Regions from separate parts of the Streptomyces sp. NPDC006430 genome, predicted to be linked through region 2. Evidence: riboswitches for the same ligand, from Rfam matches in the RefSeq annotation. Region 2 holds a riboswitch; the other holds the start of a gene.
What was found. Region 2 has a riboswitch for S-adenosylmethionine ahead of thrC (threonine synthase). Riboswitches for the same ligand answer to the same signal wherever they lie in the genome.
Positions count from the first base shown of each region.

Region 1 (14,999 bases), on a different contig from region 2:
GCGGCGGCGCAGTTCCGGGTCCTGGAGCAGGGCGATCACGCGGTCCGCCGCGTCCTCGGGCACGCCGCCCCGGACCACCCAGCCCGTCTCGCCCTCCAGTACCGCGTCCGGGGCCCCGCCCGAGTCGCCCGCGACCACCGGCAGGCCCGTCGCCGAGGCCTCCAGGTAGACGATGCCGAGGCCCTCCACGTCCAACCCGCCGCGCCGGGTCCGGCACGGCATCGCGAAGACGTCGCCGGCGCCGTAATGGGCGGGCAGCTCGGCCCACGGGACCGCTCCCGTGAAGACCACCGAGTCCGCGACGCCCGTGGAGACGGCCAGCTCCCGCAGGTCCGCCTCGTACGGACCCCCGCCCACGACCAGCAGCACCGCGTCCGGGACCGTGGCCAGGACCTTCGGCATGGCCTCGATCAGGGTGTCCTGCCCCTTGCGGGGAACCAACCGAGAGACGCACACGACCACCGGCCGGTCCGACAGCCCCAGCCGGGCCCGGATCTCCTCGCCGCCCGACTCCGGGTGGAAGGTCTTCTCGTCCACCCCCGGCGGGAGTTGCACCATCCGCGCCGCCGCCTGGTCCGTCAGCGCCGAGGCGATCCGCGAGCGCGTGTACTCCCCGAGGTAGGTCAGCGTGTCGGTGCCCTCGCCTATCCGGCGCAGCAGCTGCCGCGCGGCCGGCAGCTGCGCCCAGCCCGCCTCGTGCCCGTGGGTGGTCGCCACGATCCGCTTCGCCCCGGCCCCGCGCAGCGCCGGACCCATCAGCCCCAGCGGGGCCGCCGCCCCGAACCACACCGACTCGCAGCCGTGTTCGCGCAGCAGCCCGACCGCCCGGCGGGTCACCCGCGGGGTCGGCAGCAGCATCGTCGTACGGTCGCGCACCACCGGGAACGGCTGCTCGGCATCGAAGGCCGCGGTGGCCTCGCGGCCCTCCGCGCTGTTCTTCCAGGTGGAGGCGTAGACGACGATCCGGTCGGGATCCAGCCGCAGTGCCATGTTGTGCAGGAAGGCCTGGATGCCGCCCGGTCGCGGCGGGAAGTCATTGGTCACGATCAGCGTCTTGTGCATCGCCTGCCGACAGTACCGGACCCGTCCGCCGGCCCGGAGCCCCGTGCCCCGCTCCCTGGGCCAGCAGCTACGGCGACCGGCGCGCCGGCGCCGCACGCCCTCCCGCACGCCATCCAGCACGCCATCCCGCACACCGTCCCGCCGCTACGGCGCCGGCGCGGGCCCGCCCAGGTCGGCGCGCAGGGAGTCCTGCCACGCCCGCGTCAGGGCGGGCTCGTCCACCCCCAGGACGTCCCGCAGGGCGACGGGGAGCGGATCGCGTCCCGCGTGCTCGTAGAGCCGCACCAGGGCGGCGTCGCCCCACTGCTGCGCGATCAGCCGGCAGGCCAGCCAGGCACCCTCGTAGGAGCGGGCCAGCGCCTCCTGGTCGCCGCCGAAGGCGAAGTCCCCGTCCGCGGGCAGCCCGCCCGGCAGCTCACCACGGCGGACCGCCCGGCCCAGCGTCGGCGCGGCCTGTTGCCGGGTGGTGGCTCCGCCGCGGTAGGCAGCCCAGTCCGCGAAGCCCTCCGAGAGCCACAGCGGGGTGCGGTCGGTGGTCACGGCGCGGGTGGCCACATGGGTGACCTCGTGGGTCAGGACGATGCCGCGGCCCGCCGCGCTGAGCTCGGCCCATCCCTGCGGGTTGACGACGACCCGGTCGGCGGGGGCCGGCGCGGCGCCCGCCCGACCGGTGGTGACGGCGCCCATGCCCCGGTACGCGGCGGCCGGCCGGCCCAGCAGTTCCGCCATCCGCTCCAGGGAGGCGGGGACCACGACCACCACCCGGCCCGCCCACGGTCCCGGGCGGGCGGCGCTCGCGGCGGGCACCGCCCGGTCGGCCTCCTCCGCGACCGCGGACAGCGTCCGGGAGGTCTGTCCGACGCCCAGCACCAGGCAGTGGGCCCCGCGGACGACCGTCACCGGACCCTGGTCCCACAGCTGGGGCGGCGCACCCGGCGCGGCCCGGTCCCCGGTGACCCGCCACCGTCCGCCGTCCCGGCTCAGCCGGACCTCGCGGGCGGAGCCGGCCGGGGCCCCGTCGTAGCCGGTGAGCCGGTAGCGCAGTTCCGCCCGGACGGTGGCCGCCGCGCCGCTGCGCCGGACCGAGGAGACCTCGTACGTCCAGTCCTCCAGCGGCACGTCGGCGAGCTGCGCGGGCGGCGTGCGGGACCACGCGGCGACGGCCCGCCGGACGTCCTGCTCGCCGCCGTCCTGTGCCGCGGGCGCCGCACACCCCGCGAGCAGCGCGCTCAGCAGGAGCGGCAGGACGCGCAGGAGGAGCGGGCGGAGCGGGCGGACCGGGGACATCCGACGATCGTACGCACGGTCTGCGTCAGGGGCGGGTCACCGAGGACACCGGCATCATCCCGACCGGGTCGTAGCGCACCCGCGCCCCCGGGTACGGGGCGTGCACCACCTGGCCGTTGCCGACGTACATGCCGACGTGGCTGGCGTCCGAGCGGTACGTGACCAGATCGCCCGGCCGCGCCTGCGAGAGCGGTACCTGCCGGCCCGCGTACCGCTGGGCCTGCGAGGTGCGCGGCAGGGAGACGCCCGCCTGTCGGTAGGACCACACCATCAGCCCGGAGCAGTCGAACCCGGCCGGTCCCGTGGAGCCCCAGACGTACGGACGGCCCACAGCGGCCCGGGCCGCCATCACGGCGGTCGCGGCGCGGGCCGAGGAAGAGCCGAGCGAGGAGGGGGCGGGCAGCCCTTCGGGTCGGCCGCCGGAGCGCGAGGCCCGCTCGTAGTCGGCCCGCTCCTGCGAGGGCATGGCGTTCAGGATCCGCCGGGCCGCGGCGAGCTTCGCCGTGACCGCACGCTTCTGGCGGGCCACGTCGGCGCGTACGGCGTCGAGTTCGGCGAGCTTCTGCGAGGCCTCGTGGCGATGACGGGCCAGTCGACGCTGTTCCTTGCGGAGTTCGTCGAGCCGACGGGCCTGGCTGCCGGTCAACCGGTCGAGCGTGGACGCCTTGTCGAGGTACTCGTCCGGGTCCTCCGAGAGCATCAGCTCGACGGCGGGGTCGATGCCACCGGAGCGGTACTGGGCTCCGGCGAAGGCGCCGAGGAGGCCGCGCATGGTGTTGATGCGGTCCTGTCCGCGGGCCAGTGCGTCTTGGGCCCGGTCGACCTCGGCGCGGAGCTTGTCGGCCCGCTCGCCCGCCCTGTTGTAACGCTCGGTGGCCAGTTCGGCCTCCTCGAAGAGCCGGTCGACCTGGGCGCGGGAGCCGGCGGGCGGCTCCTGCGTCAGGGTCGGGGCCGCACTCGCGGAGGCGCCCGTCAGGGCTGCCACGGCGGTGGCCGCGGCGACGGCGAGGACGGTGACCTTGATGTTCCGGTCGGGACCGCCGAGCCCGGTCCGGCGATGGGACGCCACGTGGAACCGCTCCCTTCCGCTGCGCGGGACCGGGTCCGCCCACCGTGGACGGCCGTGTGCCGGGTTCCGCGCTGGCAGACAGTAGCCGCGCGAGCACGCACCGGCCAACGACCGTCGGAGGGTACACACGGTGACGCCCCGCCTCAGACGCAGGTCATCGGCGGGGCGTGCGGTCACAGCGGGGCCGCACAATTCGCCCGGATGGGCGGTGTGCGGCGCATCCGGGAGGCGTCAGACGCGGACACCGAACTGGAACGGCATGTTCCCCATGGCCTCGTACTTGACGCCGCCGCGCGGGTTGGAGGCGTGCAGCACCATGCCGTTGCCCGCGTACAGGCCGACGTGGTGCAGGTCCGAGTAGAAGAACACCAGGTCGCCCGGCTGGAGCTGGCTCTGGCCGATGCGGGTGCCGTCGTTGATCTGGGTGAAGGTGGTGCGCGAGATGCTGACGCCGGCCTGCTTGTAGGCCCACTGGGTCAGCCCCGAGCAGTCGAACGCGCTCGGGCCCGTGGCACCGGAGACGTACGCGCTGCCCAGCTTGGTCTTGGCGGCCTCCAGGGCGGCGCCGGCGCGACCCGAAGCCTTGACGGCGCCGAGGTCGGCGCGGTCGCTCGCGCTGCGGCTGGCGCGGGTGTCCTCGTCCTTGAGGGCCGCGCGCTCCTGCGCGGTCAGCGTGTTGAGGAGGGCCTGGGCCTCGGCGAGCTTGTCCTGCGAGGCCTTCTTCTTCTCGCCGAGCTCCTTGCGGGTGGCGTCGAGGTCCGCGAGCTTGCCGGCGGCTTCCTGGCGCTGCTGCGCGAGCGCGCGCTGCTTGGCCTGGATCTTCTGGACCGCTTCAACCTGCTTGCCGCTCAACTGCTCCAGGGTGGAGGCCTTGTCGAGGTAGGTCTCCGGGTCACCCGAGAGGAAGAGGGCGACGGACTGGTCCATGCCGCCGGTGCGGTACTGGGCGCTCGCCATCGAACCCAGCGTGGTGCGCAGCTGGTTGAGCTCGTCCTGGCCGCGGGCGACCGCGTCCTGGAGCTGGCCTATCTCCTTCTCCAGCGTTTCCTGGCGCTGCTTGGCCCCGTTGAACTTCTCGGTGGCCTGTTCCGCCTCTTCGTAGAGGGTGTCGACCTTGGCCTTGACCTCGTCCTTGCTCGGCTGGGCCGGAGCGGCGGAGGCGCCGTGTGCGGAGAGGGCGACGGCCGCGGCGGCCGTGGCGGTGAGCACGGTCACGCGAGTGCGGGTCGGCTGCTTGGGTCGACGGTGGGACGCCACGAAGGCGAGCTCCTTCTTCCTCTAGCCGCCGAAAGAACGCAACTCGGCGACACCTTCGCTGTCACCCCGAATGAGTGATCTACCGCACGAAGGTTTGAGGTGACCCTAGTGACCTCTCTGTGATCAGTTCAAATCCTGCCGGGAAAAAACTCGCTCCCCGACCAGGTTCTTTACCTACAGCCCACGCTCCGTGCAGGGCACTTGACGGTACGTTCCCTATCGCCCATGCCAAATCGGGCATTACGTCGAGGAGTTACGAAACACGCGAAAGCCGCTTTAGCAACAATGCGGACGCAACGGGGCGGGCACCAGCCTTCGCCACCCCGTCGGCCACCTCGCGGTCCGTGGAGACCACGACCACCGGCCGGCCGGGCGGTTCCGCACGGACCAGCTGGCGGATCAGCTCGTCGGCCGTCACACCGGGCTTGGAGAACAGCACCCGCACCCCGCGCGGCGGGGCGAGCAGCACCGGGGCCGCCAGTTCCGCACCGTCGAAGACGCAGGTCATCTCCGCCCCGGTCTGCGCGGCCAGCATCGACAGCCCGCCCAGCAGCCGCAGCCGCTGCTTCTCCAGCGGCATCGTCGGGTACCCGGTCTTGGTCACGTTGTAGCCGTCGACCACCAGATGGGCCTGAGGCAGCGCCAACAGCTGGTCCAGCAGCGCCGGATCGGTCTCCGACAGGGCGCGCGCAGCGATGTCCTTGGGGGTCATCCGGCCCGGCTCCACCGCGTCCACGGTGTCGGCCGGTCGCGTCGACACCGGCGGCAGCGCCAACTCGCGACGCAGCCCCTGGGCCGCGTCGAGGACGGTGTCCAGCAGCAGGCGCAGCCGCATGTCCTCGATGCTGCGGCCCTCGCGCGTGGCCCGCCGGGAGGTCTCCAGGGCCGCCTCGACCTCCGCCAGACGGGACTTGAGCCGCCGGGTCTCGCTCTCGGCGGCGGCCACCTGCGCGGCCGCCTCGCCGCGGACCCCGTCGATCTCGGCGGTGACCTTCCGCAGGGCCGCCTCGCCGCGCTTCACATCGCTCAAAGCACTGCGCAGCTTGCGCTGAAGCGATTCCGCTTCCTTGCGCGCCGCATCCAACTCGGTCCGCACCTGCTCGCCGCCGAGGCGCTGCAGGTCACGTGCCTGGGCCAGTTCCTCGCGGAGCCGATCCAGTTCGCGCCGGGTCTCCTCGTCGACCCGCTCGGCGTCGGCACGCTGCGCCTCCTCGCCGGCGGCGGCCACCAGCTTCACCCAGCCGACCGGCCGCAGCACGTACGCGGCTGCGGCCACGTCCAACGGGTCCGCGGCGGCCGGCGGCGCACCGGTCTCCAGCGCACCGGCCAGTTCCGCTTGGGCCTCGCGCAGCTTCTCGGCGACACGGCCCCGGAAGACGGCGTCGCTCTCCACGGCCGCGGCCATGGCGTTGCCCGCGAACTTGGCGCGCCGCGTCGGGGTGAAGCGGGCGTACTGGCGCAGCTGCGCCGGGAGGTCCGCGACCGTCAGTCCGCCGAAGGCGTCCGAGACGAGCGCGACGACCCGGCGCCGCACGCCTTCCGGCAGCGGGCGGTCGAGCACCTCGGCGGCGTCGCCGGCCGCGTCGGCCGGCTCAGCGCCGCTTGCTGGCTCCACAATCCGTCACCCCTACCGTGATCTACCTGTGGGCACGGCTCCGTCAGGAGTCCGCGCCCGGCCTGTCCACGAGCTCGATCTGGTCCACCGCGTTGCACCAGCGGCAGCGGACCGACTCGATGGTCTCACTGACCACCTGCCGCTCCTCGACCTTGGGCTCCCCGGCAAGATCCAGGTGGACGTACTCCACGACCTTCGACGAACGGGTGACGTCGAAGCGCGTGAGGTTGCCGCACAGCGTGCAGCGCCACCGAGTGGTGTCGGTCGGCAGGGGAACCGTCATCAGGCCGCTCTCTCCTTCGTAGCTGATTCAATTAAAGCCGCCGTCCGCGTCAATCGGCGGACCGCAGCACGTAACCCTACGGCCTGCCGGTGTCCCGGGTGGGCCCGCTTGGGTCATGCTCGATCGCATGATCGTAAGGTGGCAGGCCCTCAGGGAGGCCGCTCGGGGCCCGTTGGTCGTCCACGCGCTGATCGCGGGCTGCTGCGTGGTGTTCCTGCTCGGCCCGACCTCGGGGCTGAATCCGTCGTACGGGACGGGCGACCGCCTGCTGGAGACGGGGACCGCGTACTTCCGACGCTGGGGCGTCGTGCCGGACGAACTCCTCACGGGGTCCGGGCGGGCGCTGCTGACCCCGCTCACCGCCCTGTTCGTGCACGGCAGCTGGCTCCACCTGCTCGGCAACATGCTCTTCCTCTACGTCTTCGGGGTGATGACGCAGGAGCGGATGGGCCGACCGGAATTCCTGTCCTTCTACGTCTGTACGGGTTACCTCGCCCTGGCGGCGTACGCGGCGGCCAACGCCTCCTCGGACCAGACGCTCGTCGGCGCGTCGGGCGCGATCTCGGCGGTGCTGGGAGCCTTCCTGTGCCTCTTCCCGCGCGCGCGGGTGACCAGCCTGTTCCCGTTCCTTTTCTTCCTGCCGCTGCGGTTACCCGCCTGGATCGTGCTGCTGTTCTGGTTCGCCCTCCAGTGGGTCGCGGCGCACCGCGCCGGAAGCGGCCCGGGGGTCGCCTACCTGGCCCACCTGGTGGGCTTCTCGCTCGGCTTCGTCTACGCGTGGGTGCGCTATCGGCGTACGACTAGAGTGAGGCGACCAGCGACGGCCACCGAGGGAGACAGCCAACCGTGATCACCGCGATCGTGCTCATCAAGACCAGCGTGGACCGCATCCCCGAGATCGCCGAGTCCATCGCCGCGCTGGAGAACGTCAGTGAGGTCTACTCCGTCACGGGGACGTACGACCTGATCGCCCTGGTGCGCGTGACCCGCCACGAGAACCTGGCGGACATCATCCCGGGCCGCATCAGCAAGATCCCGGGCGTGGAGGCGACGGACACCCACGTGGCGTTCCGCACCTACTCCCAGCACGACCTGGAAGCAGCCTTCGCGATCGGCCTCGACGCGTAGCGCCCAGGCCGGCCCGTTCGGACACCGACCATGTGCGGTCGAGCGCCACGGCCCACTCGCGGACCCGGCCCCGGTCGCGCCACCAGTCCCGGACCAGCTCCCAGGTCCAGTGCAGGTCGCCGTCGCAGGCGCATCCGACCATCGGGTCCTGGGCGGCGGCACCCAGCACCGCCAGGGTCTCCGCGGCGTCGCGGGGCCGGCGGTAGACGAACTCCTGGCCCCACTCGTCGTCGTAGAGCACGTTGGCGGGGGCGATCAGCCGGCCCGTCCAGCAGCTGTCGGTCCCCGCACCGTAGAACGGGCCCGGCACGTTGCGCCAGTTGCGCTCCTCCCACCGGTCGGGGCGGGTGTTCCACCAGCCGACCCGGGCCGGGTCGGGCACCCACGTACTGCCGTCCGGAGCGGGCAGTGGTCCGTTCCCGGCGCCCCGGACGGTCGGCGTCGGATCCCAGTACGTCATGGTCCGTACGCTGTCACACCGCGGGGACGCAGCGGCCTTCCTCCGTGCGGTACTGCCACTTGGCGCCGTCGGCGACGAGTTCCCGCACCGCGCGGACGAACCGCTCGACGTGCTCGTCGGGGGTGCCCGCGCCGAAGCTGACGCGGATCGCGTTCAGCGACCTCCCCCAGCCTTCGGCCGGGGGGACCCCCACCTCGCTTCGCTCCCCCGGCGCCGTCTCGGGCGCACCGCAGGCGCCCGGCTCCTGCGGCTCGCTGCCCAGCAGGGTGCGGACCAGCGGGTGGGCGCAGAACAGGCCGTCGCGGACCCCGATCCCGTACTCGGCGGACAGCGCGGCGGCGAAGTGCGAGCTGTTCCAGCCGTCCACCACGAAGGAGATGACGCCGACCCGTGGGGCGTCGTCCCCGAAGAGGGAGAGGATCCGGACCGCCGGGACCTCCGCCAGGCCCTCGCGGACCTTCGCGATGAGGTGCCGCTCGCGGGCGACGAGGTGCGGGAACCCGGCCTCGTTCAGGGCCCGGCAGGCGGAGGCGATCGAGTACACGCCGATGACGTTCGGCGAACCGGCCTCGTGGCGGGCCGCCGTGGTGTGCCACTCGACGTCGACGCCGCCGTCCTCGCGGCGGGCGACGGTACGGGAGGCGCCGCCGCCGGCCAGGTAGGGCTCCGCCTGCTGGAGCCAGTCCGCGCGGCCGGCCAGTACGCCCGAGCCGAACGGCGCGTACAGCTTGTGGCCCGAGAAGGCCACCCAGTCCACGTCCAGTTCCTGCACGGAGACGGGGTGGTGCGGGGCCAACTGGGCGGCGTCCAGGACGATCCGGGCGCCGTGCGCGTGTGCGGCGGCTGCGAGTTCCTTCACCGGCCACAGCTCGCCGGTGACGTTGGACGCGCCGGTGACGCAGACCAGGGCCGGGCCGTGGCCCTCTTCATTTGACGCCGCACGGTCGGCCAGCGCCCGCTCCAGGGTCTCGACGGCCTGGGCCGGGGTCCGCGGCGCGTCGAGGTACGTGACCTGTGCATCGCCCCACGGCAGCAGCGAGGCGTGGTGCTCGGTCTCGAAGACGAACACCTGGCAGTCGGCGGGGAGTACGGCGGCGAGCAGGTTCAGGGAGTCGGTGGTGGACCGGGTGAAGATCACCTGATCTGCGGGACGACAGTCGAGGAACTCGGCCACGGTGGCCCGGCTCTGCTCGAACAGGTCGGTGGAGAGCTGAGAGAGGTAGCCGGCGCCGCGGTGCACGCTGCCGTAATAGGGGGCGTACGCGGCGATGTCGTCCCAGACCCGCTGCAGGGCCGGGGCGCTGGCCGCGTAGTCGAGGGCCGCGTAGGTCACTTCGCCGCCGGTGACGAGCGGAACGGTGACGTCCCGGCCCAGGACCGGCAGCGGCTCGGCACGGGCGGGGTCGACGGGGGCGGTCGCGACGGCGGTGACGACGGCGTTCGGGTACGTGGACATGGCGGCATCTCCCGGCAGGACAGGCTGAATGGCTTCGGATGACCCGTACGGGGGTGTGCAGGTGCACGGACGCACGCGTGCAGGGGTACGGGGATTGCCTCGACGCACGGACGGCTCGCGGCCGTGCGGAGGGTGAAGAAGGGGCGGCTTCGCCCTATCGCATTCGCTTGCTCACGGAAAGAACTCCTCGAGAGACCAGGACCCCTGGTTTCGAGGGATCCGCGCTTGCCGTAGGCCTTTGTGCCTACGACCTGGTCATCACCCGGGGCACCCCGCCACGGAAGGAGGGTTGCCGGACAGCAAGCCGGGGCCGAAACGCTGTCACTCGTGACCTGATCAGCATCCTGCCACAAGATCCCTCACGCACAAGGCCCCGGTCCGCATGCTGGACCGGAACCTTGTCCGAAAACGATCAGGGGCCGCCGGCCGCACCCGGGCGGCACGCCCCCCGGGACCCGCGACCGCCGCCGCGTTACGCGTTGCTCGCCGCCACCCACCGGTCCAGTGCGGCCCTGGCCGCACCCGAGTCGATCGCCTCCGCCGCGCGGGCGATACCCGCGCGGAGCTGCTCCTCCAGGGAGCCGGTGCCCGGGTCCAGGGCCACCAGGGCCGCCGCCGAGTTCAGTAGCACCGCGTCGCGGACCGGGCCGGTCTCACCGGCCAGCAGGCGTCGGGCGACGTCCGCGTTGTACGAGGCGTCCGCGCCGCGCAGCTCCGCGACGTCGACCAGGGGGATGCCGACGTCGCGCGGGTCGAAGGGAAGCTCCTCCACCCGGCCGTCACGGACCCACCAGACCCGGGACGTGGCCGTCGTGGTGAGCTCGTCCAGGCCGTCGTCCCCACGGAACACCAGCGCCGAGGAGCCCCGCTCCGCGAGGACGCCCGCCACGATGGGGGCCACCCGGGCGTCGGCCACACCGGTCGCCTGGGCTCGCACCCGCGCCGGATTGGTCAACGGGCCGAGGAAGTTGAAGGTGGTCCGGATCCCCAGTTCCCTGCGGGCGGCGGCCACGTACCGCAGCGCCGGGTGGAACTTGACCGCGAAGCAGAAGGTGATCCCGGCTTCCTCGGCGACCTCCACCACCCGCGTCGGGGTCAGGTCCAGGTTGACGCCGAGCTTCTCCAGCACGTCCGAGGACCCGCTCGCGGAGGAGGCGGCCCGGTTGCCGTGCTTGACCACCTTGGCACCGGTGCCGGCCACCACGACCGATGACATCGTCGAGATGTTCACCGTTTTGGCCCCGTCGCCGCCGGTGCCGACGATGTCCACCGTCCGGCCGGGTACCTCGATCAGGTTGGCGTGCTCGTACATGGACCGCACGAGGCCGTTGATCTCCGCGACCGTCTCCCCCTTGGCGCGCAGCGCCACCGCGAAGCCGGCGATCTGGGCGTCGGTGGCTTCTCCCCGCATGATCCGGTCCATGGCCCAGGCGGTCTCGTCGGCGCGCAGGTCGTGGCCGGTCAGCAGGGCGTCGAGGACGCCCGGCCAGGTGGGGGCACCCCCGGGCGGAGTCTGGGGGATGGCCGGCACCCCACCGGCGTCAGCCGGACTCTGACCGCTCATGGTCTGCTCCTGGATCCGTCGGCAAGCACAGCACTGAGGACTCCACCCTATCCAGCCCGCCGGGACGGCAAAGAGCCCCGTCCAGACGCTGGACGGGGCTCTCGCCGTGGCGACACCAGGACTGACCGAAATCAGTCCCTCAAGCGGGATCAGTGGTGGCCGTGGCCGCTCTGGATCTCCTTGTACTCCTCCACCGTGGGCTTCGGAATCTGGTTGTTCTCCGCGTAGAGGCCCTTGCTGAGCTTCGCGCGGAGCTTCTCCATGCGGCCGACCTTGCGCTCGACACCGTTCTCGTCGACCGTCGGGCCGATCTCGATCGGCTTGTACTGCTCGTGCGCGGTGAGCGTGTGGAGCTGGCCCTGCGACAGCGGCTCGTGGACCTCGATGAACTCACCGTGCGGCAGGCGCTTGATGATGCCGGTCTCGCGACCGTGCAGCACCTTGTCGTGGTCCCGGCGCTGCAGGCCGAGGCAGATGCGCTTGGTGACGATGAAGGCGAGGACCGGTACGGCGAAGAAGCCGATCCGGACGAACCACGTGATGTTGTTGATCGAGAGGTGGAAGTACTGCGCGAACATGTCGTTTCCACCGCCGATCAGCAGCACGATGTACTCCGCGATCCAGGCGACACCGAAGGCCGTACGGGTCGGGACGTTGCGCGGGCGGTCCAGGATGTGGTGCTCGCGCTTGTCCCCGGTGACCCAGGACTCGATGAACGGCCAGACGGCGATCGCGCCCAGCACCAGCGGGAAGAGCAGCAGCGGGATGAACACGCCCAGCACGAGCGTGTGGCCCCACAGGTTGATCTCCCAGCCCGGCATGGCACGGATCAGGCCTTCCGGCATACCCATGTACCAGTCGGGCTGCGCACCGGTGGACACGTGGTCCGGGCGGTACGGGCCGAGCGCCCAGATCGGGTTGATCGAGGCGATCGCCGCGATGGCCGCGATGACACCGAAGACCAGGAAGAAGAAGCCTCCGGCCTTGGCCATGTAGACCGGCAGCAGCGGCATGCCGACGACGTTGTTGTTCGTCTTGCCGGGACCCGCGAACTGGGTGTGCTTGTGGTAGAAGACCAGGATCAGGTGGGCCACCAGCAGGCCCATCATGATGCCGGGCAGCAGCAGGATGTGGATCGAGTAGAACCGTGCGACGAAGTCGCCGCCGGGGAACTCGCCGCCGAAGAGGAAGAACGAGATGTACGTGCCGACGATCGGCACGGACAGGATCGCGCCCTCCATGAAGCGGACACCGGTGCCCGAGAGCAGGTCGTCCGGCAGGGAGTAACCGGTGAAACCGGTGAACATGCCGAGGACCAGCAGCAGGAAGCCGAAGATCCAGTTGACCTCGCGCGGCTTGCGGAACGCGCCGGTGAAGAAGACGCGCATCATGTGCACGACCATGCCCGCAACGAAGATCAGGGCCGCCCAGTGGTGGATCTGCCGGATGAGCAGACCGCCACGGACCTCGAAGCTGATGTTCAACGTCGAGGCGAACGCCTCGGACATCAGGACGCCCTGCATCGGCACGTACGAGCCGTGGTACTCGACTTCGTTCATGCTCGGGTGGAAGAACAGCGTCAGGTACACACCCGTGAGGATGATGATGATGAAGCTGTAGAGGCAGATCTCACCGAGCATGAAGGACCAGTGGTCCGGGAAGATCTTGCGCATGTTGGACTTGGCCAGGCTGTAGATGCCCAGGCGGCCGTCCGCCCAGTCGGCTACGCGTTCGCCGGCCGGCGCTTTGCGCTTCGAATCGGTGGCAGTGCTCATCCGCGCTCCCAGAATGCAGGACCGACGGGCTCTTCGAAGTCGCCGAGCGCCTCGAGGAAGCCTTCGCCATTCACGCCGATCCGCAGCTGCGGAAGCGCGTGGCCAGCCGGGCCGAAGATGACACGGGCGCCGTCGGAGAGGTCGAAGGTGGACTGGTGGCACGGGCAGAGCACGTGGTGGGTCTGCTGCTCGTACAGGCTGATCGGGCAGCCGACGTGGGTACAGATCTTGGAGTAGGCCACGATTCCCTCGTGGGACCACTCAAGCTCCTGCTTGTCCTTGATGTCCTCCGGCTTGATCCGGACGATCATCAGGGCAGCCTTGGCGATCTGCGTCTGGAAGTCGTGCTGCTCCTCCTCCAGGCCCTCGGGCATGGCGAAGGTCAGCGAACCGACCGGGACGTCCTCGGGACGCAGCGGCTCCATCGTGTTCTGGTTGATGAGCAGCTTGCCCTTGGCCCAGACCGTCTTGCGGAGCTTTTCCTCGGGCAGCGGGCCCAGGTCGCGCAGGATCATGACGGCGGACAGCGGCAGCATGGCCAGCGCGCCCAGCATCGTGTTGCGGATCAGCGGGCGGCGGCCGATGCCGGACTCGTCCGCACCGTCGGCGAAGTCCTGCAGGACCTTCGCCTTGACCTCCGCCGGCGCCGCGATCTCGTGGCGCTCGTCGGCGACCTCCACGTCGGACATCAGGGTGCGGGCCCAGTGGACCGCGCCCGCGCCGATGCAGAAGAGGGCGGTGCCCAGGGTCAGACCCAGGGCGAAGTTGAGCGCGCTCACCTTCCCGACCGGGAAGATGTACACGATCTTGTCGACCGGAATGGTCACGTACGAGGCGATGAAGCCGATCGTGGCCAGCATCGACAGCGTGAACAGCATCGCCACGGTGCGCTCGGAGCGCTTCGCGGCCCGCTCGTCGATGTCCTGGATACGGGGCTTGTGGACCGGCAGGCCCGGGTCGGCGAACGGGTCGTCCGCGACTGCTACGCCACCGTGGTGCGCGTCGCCCTGCTCGCTCGGCAGGTGCTTCTCTTCGGGAATCTCTTGGCTACTCATGACTTCTTGGCCTTAGCGGTGTGGGCCGCGACCCAGACGGCGACAGCGATCAGCGCACCCAGACCGAAGATCCAGCCGAACAGACCCTCGGAGACGGGGCCGAGGCCACCGAGCTTCAGGCCGCCAGGGCTGACCGACTTCTCGCCGTTCACGTGCTGGATGTACGCGATGATGTCCTTCTTCTCCTTCGTCGGCATGGTGCTGTCCGGGAAGGAGGGCATGTTCTGCGGGCCGGTGAGCATGGCCTCGTAGATGTGCTTCGGCTCGACGCCCTCAAGGTTGGGGGCGTACTTGCCGTTCGTCAGTGCGCCGCCCTCGCCGGTGAAGTTGTGGCACTGCGCGCAGTTGTTGCGGAACAGCTCACCACCCTTGGCGATGTCGGCGCCCGCCGTTTCGTACTGCCTCTCGGCCGGCGTGATCGGGCCGGCACCGAGGGATGCGATGTACGCGGCCAGCTGGTCGGTCTGCGCCTGGGTGTAGATGACCGGCTTCTTCGGCACCTGGGCGCCGGGCTGCTGGGCGGGCATACGGCCCGTGCTCACCTGGAAGTCGACGGCCGCGGAGCCGACGCCGACCAGGCTGGGGCCGTCAGTGGAACCCTGACCGCCGGTTCCGTGGCAGCTTGCGCAACCCACGGCGTAGAGCTTCTTGCCCTCCTCGATGGCGAGGGACTGGGCGGTTTCATCGGCCTGCGCCTTGCCCGCGGGGGCGAAGGCGGCGTACAGCCCCCCAGTGGCCGCCAGCGCGAGGAGTAGAACGACGACCGCCGCCAGCGGATGGCGTCGTCGTGCGGAGAGCTTTTTCACGGATTACCCCGGTGTCAGGATCTTCTGCGTCGGTGTGTCTGGATGGAGTGCCGGGTCGAGCCCGGTGACGTGTTCGCTACTTGATCAGGTAGATCGTCGCGAAGAGGCCGATCCAGACGACATCGACGAAGTGCCAGTAGTAGGACACGACGATGGCCGACGTGGCCTGTTCGTGGGTGAAC
Region 1 is NZ_JBEXQA010000006.1:204,572-219,570, reverse strand. Features, by position in the region: gene ABZZ20_RS12310 (glycosyltransferase family 4 protein) at 1-1,062, opposite strand, end outside; gene ABZZ20_RS12305 (hypothetical protein) at 1,207-2,349, opposite strand; gene ABZZ20_RS12300 (NlpC/P60 family protein) at 2,375-3,418, opposite strand; gene ABZZ20_RS12295 (NlpC/P60 family protein) at 3,650-4,675, opposite strand; gene ABZZ20_RS12290 (NYN domain-containing protein) at 4,929-6,293, opposite strand; gene ABZZ20_RS12285 (hypothetical protein) at 6,334-6,573, opposite strand; gene ABZZ20_RS12280 (rhomboid family intramembrane serine protease) at 6,689-7,423, shown strand; gene ABZZ20_RS12275 (Lrp/AsnC ligand binding domain-containing protein) at 7,420-7,701, shown strand; gene ABZZ20_RS12270 (aminotransferase class V-fold PLP-dependent enzyme) at 8,175-9,617, opposite strand; SAM riboswitch class IV at 9,834-9,950, opposite strand; gene trpD (anthranilate phosphoribosyltransferase) at 10,090-11,181, opposite strand; gene ABZZ20_RS12260 (cytochrome bc complex cytochrome b subunit) at 11,331-12,956, opposite strand; gene ABZZ20_RS12255 (Rieske 2Fe-2S domain-containing protein) at 12,953-14,011, opposite strand; gene ABZZ20_RS12250 (c-type cytochrome) at 14,008-14,817, opposite strand; gene ABZZ20_RS12245 (heme-copper oxidase subunit III) at 14,894-14,999, opposite strand, start outside.
Region 1: linked by a shared signal. The riboswitch ahead of ABZZ20_RS12270 (aminotransferase class V-fold PLP-dependent enzyme) and the one ahead of thrC (threonine synthase) in region 2 are both predicted to bind S-adenosylmethionine.

Region 2 (14,999 bases):
GGCGCCGGCGAGCAGGGCCTCGTAGTGGGCGAGGAAGGCGGCCCATTCCGCGGAACCGATCAGGGGGCCGGGCTCGTTGAACTGCGTGGTGTCACCGGAGGCCGCGTCGACCACGGCCAGGGTGCGGCGGGTGGTGCCGGCGCAGGGGACCAGGGCGTCCGTCACCCCCGGTGATGCGGCGAGCAGTTCGCGTACGACGGTGCCCGTGCGCCCGCCCGCGAAGCCGGTCGCGGTGACCTCGTGGCCGAGGGCGGCCAGCACGCGGGCGACGTTCAGGCCCTTGCCGCCGGGCCGTTCGGTCACGGCGGTGACCTGGTGCGAGGTGTGCGGAATCAGCCTCGGTACGTGGTGGGTGACGTCGAGTGCGGTGTTGAGCGTCACGGTCAGGATCATGGCAAGCCCCGGTCTCGGTGTGTGCCGGGATCATGTCAAACGGGAGTGCGGGCGGCCCAGTCCTGCGGGCCGCCCGCTTCGCCGGTCCCCCGATCAGCGCTGTTCTGCGGCGGGCCTGACGATCCATTCGCCGCGCCGCATGACGCCCTCGACGTCGAACTCGGCGTTCAGGACGACCAGGTCGGCGTACTTGCCCGGCTCCAGCGACCCGACCTCGTCGTACAGTCCCATCAGCTTGGCGGGGTTGACGGAGATCGCCTGGACCACGGACTCGACGGGCAGCTTGTCGATGGTCACCGACCGCTTGAAGGCGGTGTCCAGGGTGAGCGTGGAGCCGGCGATCGAACCGCCCTCGACGAGGCGGGCGACGCCCTCCTTGACCTCGACCTCCAGCGGTCCGAGGTGGTAGGTCCCGTCGCCGAAGCCGGCCGCGTCCATGGCGTCGGTGATCAGTGCCACGCGGTGGGCGCCCGCGTGGTGGAAGGCCAGTTCCAGCATCGCCGGGTGCAGGTGGGTGCCGTCGTTGATCAGCTCGACGGTGACCCGCTCGTCCTCCAGCAGCGCGGCGATCGGGCCGGGGGCGCGGTGTTCCATGCCGGGCATCGCGTTGTAGAGGTGGGTGGCCACGGTGGCGCCCGCGTCGATGGCCTGGCGCGTCTGGTCGTACGTGGAGTCGGTGTGGCCGATCGCGGCGATGACCCCGTGCTCGGCCAGCAGCCGTACGGAGTCCAGCCCGCCCGGTAGCTCGGTGGCGAGGGTGAACATGCGGGCGGCGCCGTGCGCGGCGTCGATCAGCTTGCGGACCTCGGCCGGATCCGGGTCGCGGAGCAGTTCCTCCTTGTGCGCGCCCTTGCGGCAGGGGTTGATGAACGGCCCTTCGAAGTGGATGCCCGCGATCTCGCCCTGCTGGGTCAGTTCGGCGAGCAGGCCGGCGCGGCGGGCGAGTTCGTCCAGGTCACCCGTGACGGTGGAGGCGACGAGCGTGGTGGTGCCGTGCGCGCGGTGGGTCCGTACGCCCTTGAGGACCTCCTCGGCGGTGCCGGAGGTGAAGGAGGCGCCGCCGCCGCCGTGGTTGTGCATGTCCACGAAGCCGGGGACGATCCAGTGCCCGGTCAGGTCGACGATCCGCGCGCCCTCGCCGGCGCTGCCGGCGATGCGGTTGCCGTCGACGATGACGCGCCCGCCCACCACGGTCCCGGTGGGCAGTACCACCCTGGCGCCGGAGAGAATGCTCCCGCTGCCACCGGGGGTACCCCCGGTGCTGTGTGCGCTTCCGGACATCAGGCAGGTACCTCCGTGGCGAGTAGGTCCCAGGCGAGCAGGCCTGCGCCCAGGCATCCGGCGGTGTCCCCGAGGGCCGCCGGAACGATGTCGGGCAGCCGCTGGAACGTCACGCGCTCCTCGACGGCCGTCCGTAGGGGTGTGAACAAGGTTTCCCCCGCCTCGGCGAGCCCGCCACCGATGATCAGCGTGCGCGGGTCCAGCAGGGTGATCGCGGTGACCAGGCCGTCGGCGAGGGCGCCGACCGCGGCCAGCCAGACCGCTCGGGCGCGTTCGTCGCCGGACTCGACGGCCTTGGCGCAGTCCGCGGCGTCCGCGCCGGGGTCGCCGGAGGCGGAAGCCCAGGCGCGGCTGACGGCGGATGCGGAGGCGAGGGTCTCCAGGCAGCCGTACTGGCCGCAGCCGCAGGCGGGGCCGCCCGGGCGGACCACGATGTGGCCGATCTCGCCCGCGTACCCGTGCGCGCCGGCCTCGATGCGGCCGGCGATGCCGATGGCGCCGGCGATGCCGGTGCCGAGGGGGACGAACAGGAAGCGGTCGGCGCCCTGTCCGGCGCCGATGCGGCCTTCGGCGAGTCCACCCGTGCGGACGTCGTGGCCGAGGGCCACCGGGAGGGAGCCGAGCCGGCTGCTGAGCAGCTCGCGCAGCGGTACGTCGCGCCAGCCGAGGTTCGCCGCGTAGACGGCGATCCCGTTCTCGGCGTCGACGATGCCGGGGACGGCGACGCCGGCCGCGGAGGCGGCCACGCCGAAGCGTTCGCGGCCGATCTCGAACAGCTCGGCGGCGAACTCCAGGATCGTCTCGACGACGGCGTCGGGGCCCCGGTCGCGGCCGGTGGCGCGGCGCGCTTCGTGGAGCAGGTGGCCACCCCCGGCTGCCGCTGGGTGGTTCCCCCGGGCGATGAGGGCGGCCTTCATCCCGGTGCCGCCCACATCGAGGGCGATGACGTGTTTCACGGGTTTCACAGGTGACAGTCTCGCGTGCTCGGCGTGGAAAGGTCTAGTCCATTGAAGGGGATTGTTGAGCTGCCATACAAATTCGGGATCCCGGTCGGGACACGAACCGGACACGGTGCGTTTCCGGATGTGGATGAGCCGGCAAAGTGGTGTAGACCTTACGTGGATCGTACGTACAACAAGGGGTGGATCGAGAACTGTGAAGGGCCGTTACCTGAGCCTGGCCGCGACCGGCGCCGCACTGTGCCTGACCGCGGTGACGCTGACCGGCTGCGGAAGCGTGGGAAGCCTCACCGGGAACAACGAGGTGACCCTGCGGGTCGTGGCGGCCGACTACGGGGACAATCCGCAGAATTCCTCGACGGCGTACTGGAAGGACCTCGCCGCCGGCTTCGAGAAGGACCACCCCGGCATCAAGGTCGAGGTCAACGTCTACTCCTGGTCCGAGGTCGACGCCAAGGTCGCGGCGATGGTGAAGGCCGGTCACGCCCCCGACGTCGCACAGATCGGCGCCTACGCCGACTACGCGGCGGCCGGCAAGCTGTACACGGCCGACGAACTGCTCTCCGTCAAGACCGAGGCAGACTTCCTCGCGCCGCTCGCCGACGCCGGCAAGGTCAAGCGGGTCCAGTACGGCATGCCCTTCGTCGCGAGCACACGCCTGCTCTTCTACAACGAGAAGCTGCTGGCGGACGCCGGCGTGATCGCGAAGGACGCCAAGGGCGGCTGGCAGCCGAAGAGCTGGGCCGACCTGGAGGCCGCCGCGAAGAAGCTCAAGGCCGCGGGCGTGCCGACCCCCTTCGCGCTGCCGCTGGGACGCGAGGAGGCGCAGGCGGAGACGATGATGTGGATGCTCTCCGGCGGTGGCGGCTACACCGACAACGAAGAGGCGTACGCGATCGACTCCCCGGAGAACGTCAAGACCTTCGAGTTCCTGCGCGACAAGATGGTCGGTCAGGGGCTGACCGGGTCCGCAGAGCCGGCCAAGACGGACCGTCAGACCGCCTTCGACGCCTTCGTACGGGGCGAGGTCGGCATGCTCAACGGCCACCCCACGCTGCTGAAGCAGGCGGGGGAGAAGGGCGTGAAGTTCGGCATGGTGGCCATGCCGACGGCGGACGGGACCGACCACTCGACGATGGGCGTCGCGGACTGGGTGATGGCGTTCAAGAACGGGCACCGTACGGAGTCCGGGAAGTTCCTGGACTACCTGTACGAGGCCAAGAACGTGACGACCTTCACCAACAAGTACGACCTGCTGCCGGTCACCACCAGCGGCTACCGGGCGATGGAGTCCGCCACCGGAGGTGCGGCCCCGCAGCTGAAGACGTTCCTCCAGGCCCTGCCGAACGCGCGGCTGTACCCGGTCGGCAAGAAGTCCTGGGCCGGGGTGAGCGAGGACGTCAAACAGAAGATCGGCAAGAGCGTGCAGCCGGGCGGGCAGCCGGCGAAGGTCCTGGAGGACATCGCGGCGGCGGCGCGCACGGCGGACGCCCACTGAGCGGACGCCCACCGGGCGGTCGACCACCGGGCGGACGTGCGCGCCCGGTGGCTGTCGGCGCCCGGCGTTAATCTGGCCGTATGACGGACGACGGGCGGCTGACGGCTACCGAGGCCGCGGTGCTCTCGTACGAGGGACGCACCTGGCCCGGGCCCGGGGCCAAGGAGCGGGCCATACGGGAAGGGCTGGGGATGACCCCCGTCCGCTACTACCAGCTGCTCAACGCGCTCATGGACGATCCGCGGGCGCTGGCCCACGCGCCGGGCACCGTCAACCGGCTCCGCCGCATCCGCGAGGCACAGCGGGCCCGGCGCTGACCGCCGGCGTCGGCGCCGTAGCCGTCGTCCGGCAGGGCCGTTAGGGTCGTGCGTATGGGGAGCCATCCGCACAGCCTGCCGATGCCCGTCACAGCCGCTGGACGGGAGGGACTCGAAGCCCTCCTGCGCATACCCGGCCGCAGCGTGGTCGCCCTCGACTTCGACGGCACCCTCGCCGAGATCGTCCCGGACCCGGACCAGGCGCGGGCCCACCCGGCGGCCGTCGGAGCGCTGGCCGCCCTGGCTCCGCAAGTCGCCTCGATCGCCGTCATCACCGGCCGGCCCGCGGGCGTCGCGGTCCGCTACGGGGGCTTCGCCGGGGTCCCCGGTCTGGAACACCTGGTGGTCCTTGGCCACTACGGAGCCGAACGGTGGGACGCCGTGAGCGGCATCGTGACCGCGCCGGCCGAGCACCCGGGGGTCGCCGCCGTACGGGCCGAACTGCCCGGGTTCCTGGACTCCATCGGCGCCTGGCGCGGCACGTGGATCGAGGAGAAGGGCCGGGCGCTGGCCGTCCACACCCGGCGCGCCGAGGACCCGGAAGCGGCCTTCGCCGCGCTGCGCGAGCCGCTGGGCGAGCTGGCGGCGCGCCACGGGCTGATGGTGGAGCCGGGGCGGGCCGTCCTGGAGCTGCGGCCCCCGGGCACGGACAAGGGCGTCGCCCTGACCGAGTACCTGGCGGAGACGGGCGCCGAGGCCGTCCTGTACGCCGGGGACGACCTCGGAGACCTCGCCGCCTACGCGGCCGTCGAGAAACTGCGCACGGACGGCCTTCCGGGCCTCCTGGTGTGCAGCGGCTCCGCGGAGGTTCCCGAACTCGCCTCCCGCGCCGATCTCGTCCTGTCCGGCCCGGGCGAGGTCGTCGCCTTCCTGGCGGACCTCGCCGGGGCGATCCGCGGCTGACGCGCCACCGCACGGGGGCCGGGGCCGGGTCCGGTCCGCGGCCGGAGCCGTCTCCGCTCGGCGGCGGTGGCAGCGGCGGTCACGCCTCGGCGAGGGCCGCGAGCTGGGCCGTGAACCACTGCGTCGGCGGGAGGGCCGTGGCCGCCGCGGCCAGCCGCTTCGTGCGCTCGCTCCGCTCGTTCGCCGGCATGGACAGGGCCACGTGCAGGGCCTCCGCCGTCTGCGTCACGTCGTACGGGCTCACCGTCAACGCGTCCTCGCGCAGTTCCTCGTACGCGCCCGCACCCGTCGAGAGCACCAGCGCGCAGCCCGCGTCGGAGACCACCGGGATCTCCTTCGCCACCAGGTTCATCCCGTCCCGCACCGGGTTCACTAGGGCCACGTCCGCCAGCCGGTACGCCGCCAGGGAGCGCGCGAAGTCGTCCTTCACCGACACCAGCACCGGCTGCCAGTCCTGCGTGCCGAACTCCGCGTTGATCTCCTCCGCCAGTTCGGACACCGCCTCCGTGTACGACCGGTACACCGCCAGGTCCTGCCGGGAGGGGTAGGCCGAGGCCAGGTGGACCACCCGCTCGCGCCACTCGGGATGCGTGGTGAGCAGTTCCCGGTAGGCCAGCAGCCCGCGCATGATGTTCTTCGACAGCTCGGTCCGGTCCACCCGGACGATCGACTTGCGGTCCCCGACCTCCGCCCGCAGCACCGCCAACCGGTCGTTCACCTCCGGCCGGTGCGCCAGGGCCCGCAGCTCGTCCCCGTCCACGCCCAGCGGGTACACCGACACGTCCGTGCGCCGGTGGTGCACCGGGCCCGCCGGGACCTTCTCGATGAACTGCTCACCCGTGTCCGACGGGGAGAGCGGCTGGGCCACGCCCCGCTGGTCGTCCATACGGGCACAGGCCATGAAGCTGTTCGCCCACGCCCAGGTGTGGAAGCCCACGACGTCCGCCCCGAGCATCCCCCACATCAGCTGGGACCGGATGTCGGTGGGGAGCATGTCCAGGAACTCGTGTGACGCCCACGGGGTGTGCGTGAAGTGGCTGATCTTCAGGTCCGGGCGCAGTTCCCGCAGCTCACCGGGGACCAGTGCCAGGTGGTAGTCCTGCACCAGCACCGCCGCGCCCTCGGCCGCTTCCTCGGCCAGGGCCACCGCGAAGGCGTGGTTGTAGGCGACGTAGGACTTCCATTGCTGACGGAACCGGGCGTCGAAGACCGGCTCGCGCGGGATGTCGTACAGGTGGTGGTGCGTGAACCAGAGCACCGAGTTCGCGATGCCGTTGTACGCGTCGTCGTACGTCGTGGGATCGATGTCCAGCATGCGGACGCCAGGCTCGGCGACGCCCCGGCGCACCGCCTCCCGGTCCGCGTCCGAGAGCGCCGCGCAGATCCACAGCGCCTCCGGCTGCTGTGCCAGAGCGGCGGAGAGTCCGGAGACGAGACCGCCCCCGCCGCGCCGGGCGGTGAGGGCGCCGTCGGCGTCGAGGGCGTAGGAGAGCGGGCCGCGGTTCGCTGCAACGAGTACCTGGGAAGCCATGCCGCGAACCTAGCCCGGCCCGCTTCCGCTCAAACGTCCTACCCCGGCCACCTCCTCCCGGCCACTTCCCCCGGCCACCCGTCCGGTTCGTGAGGTTCCGCCGGGAAGTGCCGCCGGGAGGTGCCGCCGTCGGACCCGGCCGGGCGACAAGGCCGACCGGGCGGCCGTCACGCCACGCGGCGCCCCGCGTACTCCTCGATCTCGACCATCGGCGGTCGCTCCTCCGTGTCCACGGGGTACGTCCGGTACACGAACCCGTCCCGCCCGCGCTCGAACTGCGTCAGCTCCGGCCGTACGTGGGGGTACCCCCGGCGGTAGCTGGGGGAGTGCCCGCGCGAGAGCCGCAGCTGCGCCGTCCGGTAGATCGCTGCGGCCATCCGGCCCAGTGCCTGGCCGTCCTGGTGGCGGTGGAGCCGTACGCCGACGTCCACCTGGGCCAGCGCGTCCAGTCCGACGGTGTGCAGCGCGTCGACCAGCAGGCCGAGCTCGACGCCGTACCCGACGGGGAAGGGCAGGCGTTCCAGCAGCGAGCGGCGCACGGCGTACTCGCCGCCCAGCGGCTGCACGAAACCGGCCAGTTGCGGCCAGTGGAGATTGAGGAGCGGGCGGGCGACGAGCTCGGTGACCCTGCCGCCCTGGCCGGGGGGCCGGCCCGGGCTCCCGGCGGGGGGCCCGTCGAATTCCGCGCCGAGCGGACGGTCGTACATCGCCTTGACGAACTGCAGGTCCGGGTCGGTCAGCAGCGGGCCGACGATCCCGGACACGAAGACGGAGGAGAAGTCACGCAGGTCCGCGTCGATGAAGCAGACGATGTCTGCGGTGGTCTCCAGCAGCGAGCGCCACAGCACCTCGCCCTTGCCGGGCAGGGCCGGGATCCGCGGCAGGATCTCGTCGCGGTGCACGACGCGGGCTCCGGCCTTTGCGGCCACCTCGGCCGTCCGGTCGGTGGAGCCGGAGTCGACCACCACTAGTTCGTCGACCAGCGGGACCGGCAGCCCCTCGATCAGATCGCGCCGGATCACTTCGACGATGGCGCCGACCGTCTCCTCCTCGTCGAGTGCGGGCAGCACGACGGAGACCGTGGTGCCTGCCGCACGTTTCGCGGAAAGCAGCTGGTCGAGCGGTCGGTCGGCCGCGGACCAGGAGCGTTCCGCGAACCAGCGCTCCACCTCTTCCAGCACGTTCAGCACTCCCTGATTCCTCGGCGTTCCCCGGCGGTTCCGGCCGAAAACTGATCCATCTCGCGGTTCGGACGGCTGTCTCAACCGCGCAGGCCTTCGGTTACAGTCTTGAACAACGCGAACGACCACCGCATGCCGGGGGTCCTCGCGCACAAACGCCCGGACGCGCCCGAGAGCGCGCGACCCCGGTGCCATACCGCTCATCCAGAGGGGCAGAGGGACACGGCCCGTTGAAGCCCCGGCAACCCTCCAGTCGGTTCTCGCGCTTGCTTGCAGCAGCGAGGTCCCCGGCTAGGGAAGGTGCCAATTCCGTCTCATGGCGAAGTGCGCCATGAGGAAGATGAGGAGAAAGGGCCTCGCCATCATGGCTGCACAGACTGTTGCCACCTCTGTCGATCTCGGACCTGCCACCGGCCTTTCGTGTCGCGAGTGCGGTACCCGCTTCGAGCTCGGCCCCATCTTCGCCTGCGTCGAGTGCTTCGGACCGCTGGAAGTCGCCTACGACCTCCCCACCGGTGACCCCGAAGCCCTGCGCGCCGCGATCGAGGCCGGTCCGAACAACATCTGGCGCTACGCCCCCCTGCTGCCCGTCCCCGCGGACGTGGCCTCCAAGCCCAGCCTGAACCCCGGCTTCACCAAGCTCGTCGACGCCGCGAACCTGGCCAAGGAGCTGGGCGTCACCGGCAAGCTGTACGTCAAGGACGACTCCGGCAACCCGACGCACTCCTTCAAGGACCGCGTCGTGGCCATCGCCGTCGAGGCCGCCCGCGCCTTCGGCTTCACCACCCTGTCCTGCTCCTCGACCGGCAACCTGGCCGGCGCGGTCGGCGCCGCGGCCGCCCGGGCCGGCTTCCGCTCCTGCGTCTTCATCCCGCACGACCTGGAGCAGGGCAAGGTCGTCATGGCCGGTGTGTACGGCGGTGACCTGGTCGGCATCGAGGGCAACTACGACGACGTCAACCGCTTCTGCTCCGAGCTCATCGGCGACCCGCTGGGCGAGGGCTGGGGCTTCGTCAACGTCAACCTGCGCCCCTACTACGGCGAGGGTTCCAAGACGCTGGCGTACGAGATCTGCGAGCAGCTCGGCTGGCAGCTGCCCGACCAGATCGTCATCCCGATCGCGTCCGGCTCGCAGCTGACGAAGATCGACAAGGGTCTGCAGGAGCTGATCAAGCTCGGCCTCGTCGAGGACAAGCCGTACAAGATCTTCGGCGCCCAGGCCGAGGGCTGCTCCCCGGTGTCGACCGCCTTCAAGGCCGGCCACGACGTGGTCCGCCCGCAGAAGCCGAACACCATCGCCAAGTCGCTCGCCATCGGCAACCCGGCCGACGGTCCGTACGTCCTGGACATCGCGCGCCGCACCGGCGGCTACGTCGAGGACGTGACCGACGAGCAGGTCGTCGAGGCCATCAAGATCCTCGCGCAGACCGAGGGCATCTTCGCCGAGACCGCTGGTGGCGTGACCGTCGGCGTGACCAAGAAGCTCATCGAGAACGGGCAGCTCGACCCGACGCTGACCACGGTGGTCCTGAACACCGGTGACGGCCTCAAGACCCTGGAGGCGGTGGCCGCCGACAGCGGGCAGACCGCCACCATCCGCCCGAGCCTGGACGCGTTCCGCGCCGCCGGCCTGGCTTAGGGAGTACCCGGCGGATCATGGCCAGACTCGGCCATGATCCGCCGGACACTCCCTCAACCCGCCCCCCTGCACACCGGAAAGGCAGTAGCGCCATGAGCGTCAACGTCCGCATCCCCACCATCCTGCGCACCTACACCGGCGGCGCCGCCGAGGTTCCTGCCGAGGGCGCGACCCTGGCCGAGGTCATCGAGTCCCTGGAGCGGAGCCACCCGGGTATCGCCGCCCGCGTCCTGGACGACCAGGGCAAGCTGCGCCGCTTCGTGAACGTCTACGTCAACGACGACGACGTGCGCTTCGAGGGCGGTCTGGACGCGGTGACGCCGGACGGCGCCGGTGTCTCGATCATTCCCGCCGTCGCCGGGGGCTGACCGGGCGCGCGGTGCCGGCTGCCGCTGACACGCGAAAGCTCTGAATTGCCCCCTCCGCTAAAAGTGGAGGGGGCAATTCTGCTTGGTTGGGCGCGGTAAGGTTGGGGAAGTCCCCTCCGCTGTACTTGCCCGCCGCATATGAGCGGGTCGCGTGAGGGTTGACATTGAGTCAACATGCAGGCGCGGTATGGGGCTTTGGCGAGATATGCCGGGTCCGAGTTGCCCGGGAATATTCCAAATTTTCACTCTATTTCAATGTATCCCCGTGTCCGGATTTCTCGTCGGATTGACCTGTTGCAGACAGCAGTCGTGCAGATACATTCAGCCCCGGTCGAGGCGTTCCGGCGCAAGTTCTGACCCGGGACCGCGAAGTGCGGTCCTGCGCAAGGGCCAGTAATAGGGGAGTTAGGCATGGCTCAGGGCACCGTCAAGTGGTTCAACGCGGAGAAGGGCTACGGCTTCATCGCGGTCGACGGTGGTGCGGATGTGTTCGTCCACTACAGCGCCATCCAGATGGACGGTTACCGCACCCTTGAAGAGGGTCAGCGGGTCGAGTTCGAGATCTCGCAGGGCCAGAAGGGTCCGCAGGCGGACATGGTCAAGCTCGCCGTCTAGTCCCGGCGCGATCGACCACCGACGCATACGCACGAAGGGCCCACATCCCCGACCGGGATGTGGGCCCTTCGTGCTGCCGGCCGGGTGTTGCCCCGAGCCGCTTGCACTCGCGGGGGTCGAGTGCTAATCATTGGCGTTAGCACTCTCCTGGTGAGAGTGCTACTACACAGGACCGGGTCGGTGAGGCCCGCAGGGTCCGGCGGGAAGGAACCGCCGGGCACGCAGGCCGTCCGTCGCGGGCGCGGGCGCGGTCCGGAGCAATCCAACCCTCCCCTCGCGCCGGTGGCGCAGGGGGAACCCCAGTCCTGGAGGACCACTTCAGATGGCCAAGATCATTGCGTTCGACGAGGAGGCCCGGCGCGGTCTCGAGCGCGGGATGAACCAGCTCGCTGACGCCGTCAAGGTCACCCTTGGCCCCAAGGGTCGCAACGTCGTCCTTGAGAAGAAGTGGGGCGCCCCCACGATCACCAACGATGGCGTCTCCATCGCCAAGGAGATCGAGCTCGAGGACCCGTACGAGAAGATCGGCGCCGAGCTGGTCAAGGAAGTCGCCAAGAAGACGGACGACGTCGCGGGCGACGGTACGACCACCGCCACCGTGCTCGCCCAGGCGCTCGTCCGCGAGGGCCTGCGCAACGTGGCGGCCGGCGCCAACCCGATGGCCCTCAAGCGTGGCATCGAGAAGGCCGTCGAGGCCGTCTCCGGCGCCCTGCTGGAGCAGGCGAAGGATGTCGAGACCAAGGAGCAGATCGCTTCCACGGCCTCCATCTCCGCCGCTGACACCCAGATCGGCGAGCTCATCGCCGAGGCCATGGACAAGGTCGGCAAGGAAGGCGTCATCACCGTCGAGGAGTCCCAGACCTTCGGTCTGGAGCTGGAACTCACCGAGGGCATGCGCTTCGACAAGGGCTACATCTCGGCGTACTTCGCCACCGACATGGAGCGTATGGAGGCGTCGCTCGACGACCCGTACATCCTGATCGTCAACTCCAAGATCGGCAACGTGAAGGACCTCCTTCCGCTGCTCGAAAAGGTCATGCAGTCCGGCAAGCCGCTGCTGATCATCGCCGAGGACGTCGAGGGCGAGGCCCTGTCGACCCTGGTCGTCAACAAGATCCGCGGCACCTTCAAGTCCGTCGCCGTCAAGGCCCCGGGCTTCGGCGACCGCCGCAAGGCCATGCTCGGCGACATCGCCATCCTCACGGGCGGCACGGTCATCTCCGAGGAGGTCGGCCTCAAGCTGGAGAACGCCGGCCTGGACCTGCTCGGCCGCGCCCGCAAGGTCGTCATCACCAAGGACGAGACCACCATCGTCGACGGTGCCGGTGACAGTGACCAGGTTCAGGGTCGCGTCAACCAGATCCGCGCCGAGATCGAGAACTCCGACTCGGACTACGACCGCGAGAAGCTCCAGGAGCGCCTCGCGAAGCTGGCCGGCGGCGTGGCCGTCATCAAGGCCGGTGCCGCGACCGAGGTGGAGCTCAAGGAGCGCAAGCACCGCATCGAGGACGCCGTTCGCAACGCGAAGGCGGCCGTCGAGGAGGGCATCGTCGCCGGTGGTGGCGTGGCCCTGCTCCAGGCCTCCGCGGTCTTCGAGAAGCTCGACCTGTCGGGTGACGAGGCGACCGGCGCCAACGCCGTGAAGCTCGCCCTGGAGGCCCCGCTCAAGCAGATCGCCGTCAACGGTGGTCTTGAGGGTGGCGTCGTCGTGGAGAAGGTCCGCAACCTGACCGTCGGCTGGGGCCTGAACGCCGCGACCGGCGAGTACGTCGACATGATCGCCGAGGGCATCATCGACCCGGCGAAGGTGACCCGCTCTGCCCTGCAGAACGCGGCCTCCATCGCGGCGCTGTTCCTCACCACCGAGGCCGTCATCGCCGACAAGCCGGAGAAGGCCGCCGCCGCTCCGGGCGGCATGCCGGGCGGTGACATGGACTTCTGATCGGCCCCCGGCTCCGGCCTCTGGTTGATCGGCTGTTCTCGAACGAGGGCGGCACCCCCCGCGGGGGGTGCCGCCCTCGGGCGTTTCGGACGCCTTCAGAAACCCGAGCTGTCGATGTCGAAGCCGAAGGGGTCCGGGACGGGCAGGGGCACGCCGACTTCAGGCGGCAGGGCGCGCGACGAAGGTGACCTCTTCCCGGTCCTCGCTCAGCGCGATGTTCAGCGACGCGTCGAGGGCGTGTGCCAGGCGGCGCAGCAGGGGCAGGGTGGGCACTGCATCCGCCCCCTCCACGCGGGAGATCTTCGCCTGGGTGAGGCCGGCCCTCTCGGCCAGCTCGGCCTGGGACAGCCCCAGGGCCTTGCGCCGGTCGTACACGGCCTTGGCGAAGGCCATCGCGAGGCGGATCTCAGCCCGCTCGGCCTCGACCTCGTCCGACTCGACGTACGCGCGTGCGGCCTTCTTCTCCCGAGCCAGCTTCCAGCGGGCGTGGTTCATGAGGCGTCCCCTTCCTCGCCGCGGCCATATGTCATGTGGGCCGGTCCGTGGGAGCCGCGGCCGGACGTTGATCCGAGTGGCGACCCCGTCAAGCGTGGGCCGCAGCTCGTACACCCCATCCCTGAGCGGCCGAGCGAAGGGCATCGGGGTCCGGGCGGCATGGACCGCGAGCAGCTCCGCGTACTCCTCGACCTTTCGGTACTGCTTGTCCGGTAGCAGTTCCAGCCGGCTCCGCACTTCAGGCTCTAGCTCGATCACGTGCAGATCGTTCATGCCGCGCAACATATTATGTCGTCAACGACATAATATGCTGCGGCGGCGGATTGCACCTCATCCGGTGGGGGACGTCCGTGCGGTTGACGAGGCGCGTTTGGTTGACTGGGCGGTATGAGCGCTCTCTTCGTCAAGATCTGCGGGTTGCGGACCGAGCGGGACGTCGATGCCGCCGTGGCCGCCGGGGCCGATGCCGTCGGGTTCGTCTTCGCCGCCGGGAGCCCCCGGACGATCGACGCCGCCACGGCGCGGGGCCTGGCCGCGCGGGTGCCCGCCGGGGTGCTGACCGTCGGGGTGTTCCGCGGGCAGCCGGTCGAGGAGGTCAGGAGGTTGGCCGAGGAGAGCGGCGTACGGGGAGTGCAGCTGCACGGCGAAGAGGGCCCCGAGTACTACGAGGCGCTGCGCGCCGAGGCCCGCACCCTGCTGCGGGCCACCGCCCGGCACGTCGAGCGCTGCGGGGAGTACGGCGAGGACCTGCTGCTCATCGACGCCCCCGACCCCGGCTCCGGCAAGCCCTGGAACTGGGCCTCGCAGGAGTTCACCGCCCCCCGCGGCCACTGGCTGCTGGCCGGCGGGCTCACTGCGGGGAACGTACGGGAGGCCGTGGAGACCACCGGCGCCTGGGGCGTGGACGTCTCCAGCGGTGTCGAGAGCGCACGCGGTGTGAAGTCCCCGGACCTCATCCGGGCGTTCATCGAGACGGCCCGCGGGTAGTCCGGGTAGCCGCGACGGGCAGCCCCGACGGGTAGCCCCGACGGGTAGCCCCGACGGGTAGCCCCGACGGGTAGCCCCGACGGGACGCGGCTAGAAGCTGCCCATCGCGGACGCGGTGCCGTCCTCCTCGATGGACTCCACGCCCGGTAGTGCCTGGAGGGCCGCGACCTGTGCGGGGGTGAGCCGGGCGGCGAAGCCGTGCAGGGTCTTGTGGAAGACGTGCACCGGTCTGGCCCCGACCATGTCCGCCACCTCGGCCGGGTCGAGGCCCTCGTGGACGGTGACGATGTACGTGGGGTGATCGACCGAGGCCGTGGGGGGCACGGGTGCGCGCACGGCGGCGCCGGCTGCGGATACGGGCAGGGCGGTGACGGCGGCCAGGACGGCGACGGCCACAGGCAGGGCTCGGCTCAGGCGGATGCGCATGGGCCGAGGCCATCACGCGCGGCGGGAGCCGTCAACGACGTGCGCGGGTGTGGCGGGGGCACGGGGAGCACACGCGCCGTGCGCTCCCCGGTTCGGCGGCGGCCCGTAAGGGTGATCTCGTCGGTGACCGCCGGCCCCCGGGCGCGGCGAGGGGAGGGCACGGGCTCAACGCAGGAGGTCAACCCCTTTCTGCACCGTGTCGGACACGCCGTACGGACGGGACCGCCGGGTGATCGGCCAGGCGGGGGGAGGCGGTTCAAGCCGTGCTGCGGCGGCATCCGATGGAAGGGGAGGCCGCACCCGCAGACCCACTCGTCGCCATGGGGGCGGCTCACTCGTGCCGACCTTCCCCACCCCGCCAGGGAGCCCCTCTCATGCGCCTGATGACCCGTCTGGCCACTGCCGTCCTCCTCACCGTGACCCCGGTCGTGGCCGGTACGGCCTCCGCCGCCGGCCCGGAGCCG
Region 2 is NZ_JBEXQA010000011.1:130,268-145,266, reverse strand. Features, by position in the region: gene ABZZ20_RS18615 (1-phosphofructokinase family hexose kinase) at 1-393, opposite strand, end outside; gene nagA (N-acetylglucosamine-6-phosphate deacetylase) at 487-1,674, opposite strand; gene ABZZ20_RS18605 (ROK family protein) at 1,674-2,630, opposite strand; gene ABZZ20_RS18600 (extracellular solute-binding protein) at 2,830-4,131, shown strand; gene ABZZ20_RS18595 (DUF3263 domain-containing protein) at 4,212-4,448, shown strand; gene otsB (trehalose-phosphatase) at 4,503-5,351, shown strand; gene ABZZ20_RS18585 (trehalose-6-phosphate synthase) at 5,431-6,882, opposite strand; gene ABZZ20_RS18580 (glucosyl-3-phosphoglycerate synthase) at 7,050-8,063, opposite strand; SAM riboswitch class I at 8,261-8,410, shown strand; gene thrC (threonine synthase) at 8,428-9,702, shown strand; gene ABZZ20_RS18570 (MoaD/ThiS family protein) at 9,795-10,070, shown strand; gene ABZZ20_RS18565 (cold-shock protein) at 10,482-10,685, shown strand; gene groL (chaperonin GroEL) at 11,008-12,627, shown strand; gene ABZZ20_RS18555 (helix-turn-helix domain-containing protein) at 12,787-13,122, opposite strand; gene ABZZ20_RS18550 (phosphoribosylanthranilate isomerase) at 13,510-14,109, shown strand; gene ABZZ20_RS18545 (protease inhibitor I9 family protein) at 14,200-14,535, opposite strand; gene ABZZ20_RS18540 (S8 family peptidase) at 14,910-14,999, shown strand, end outside.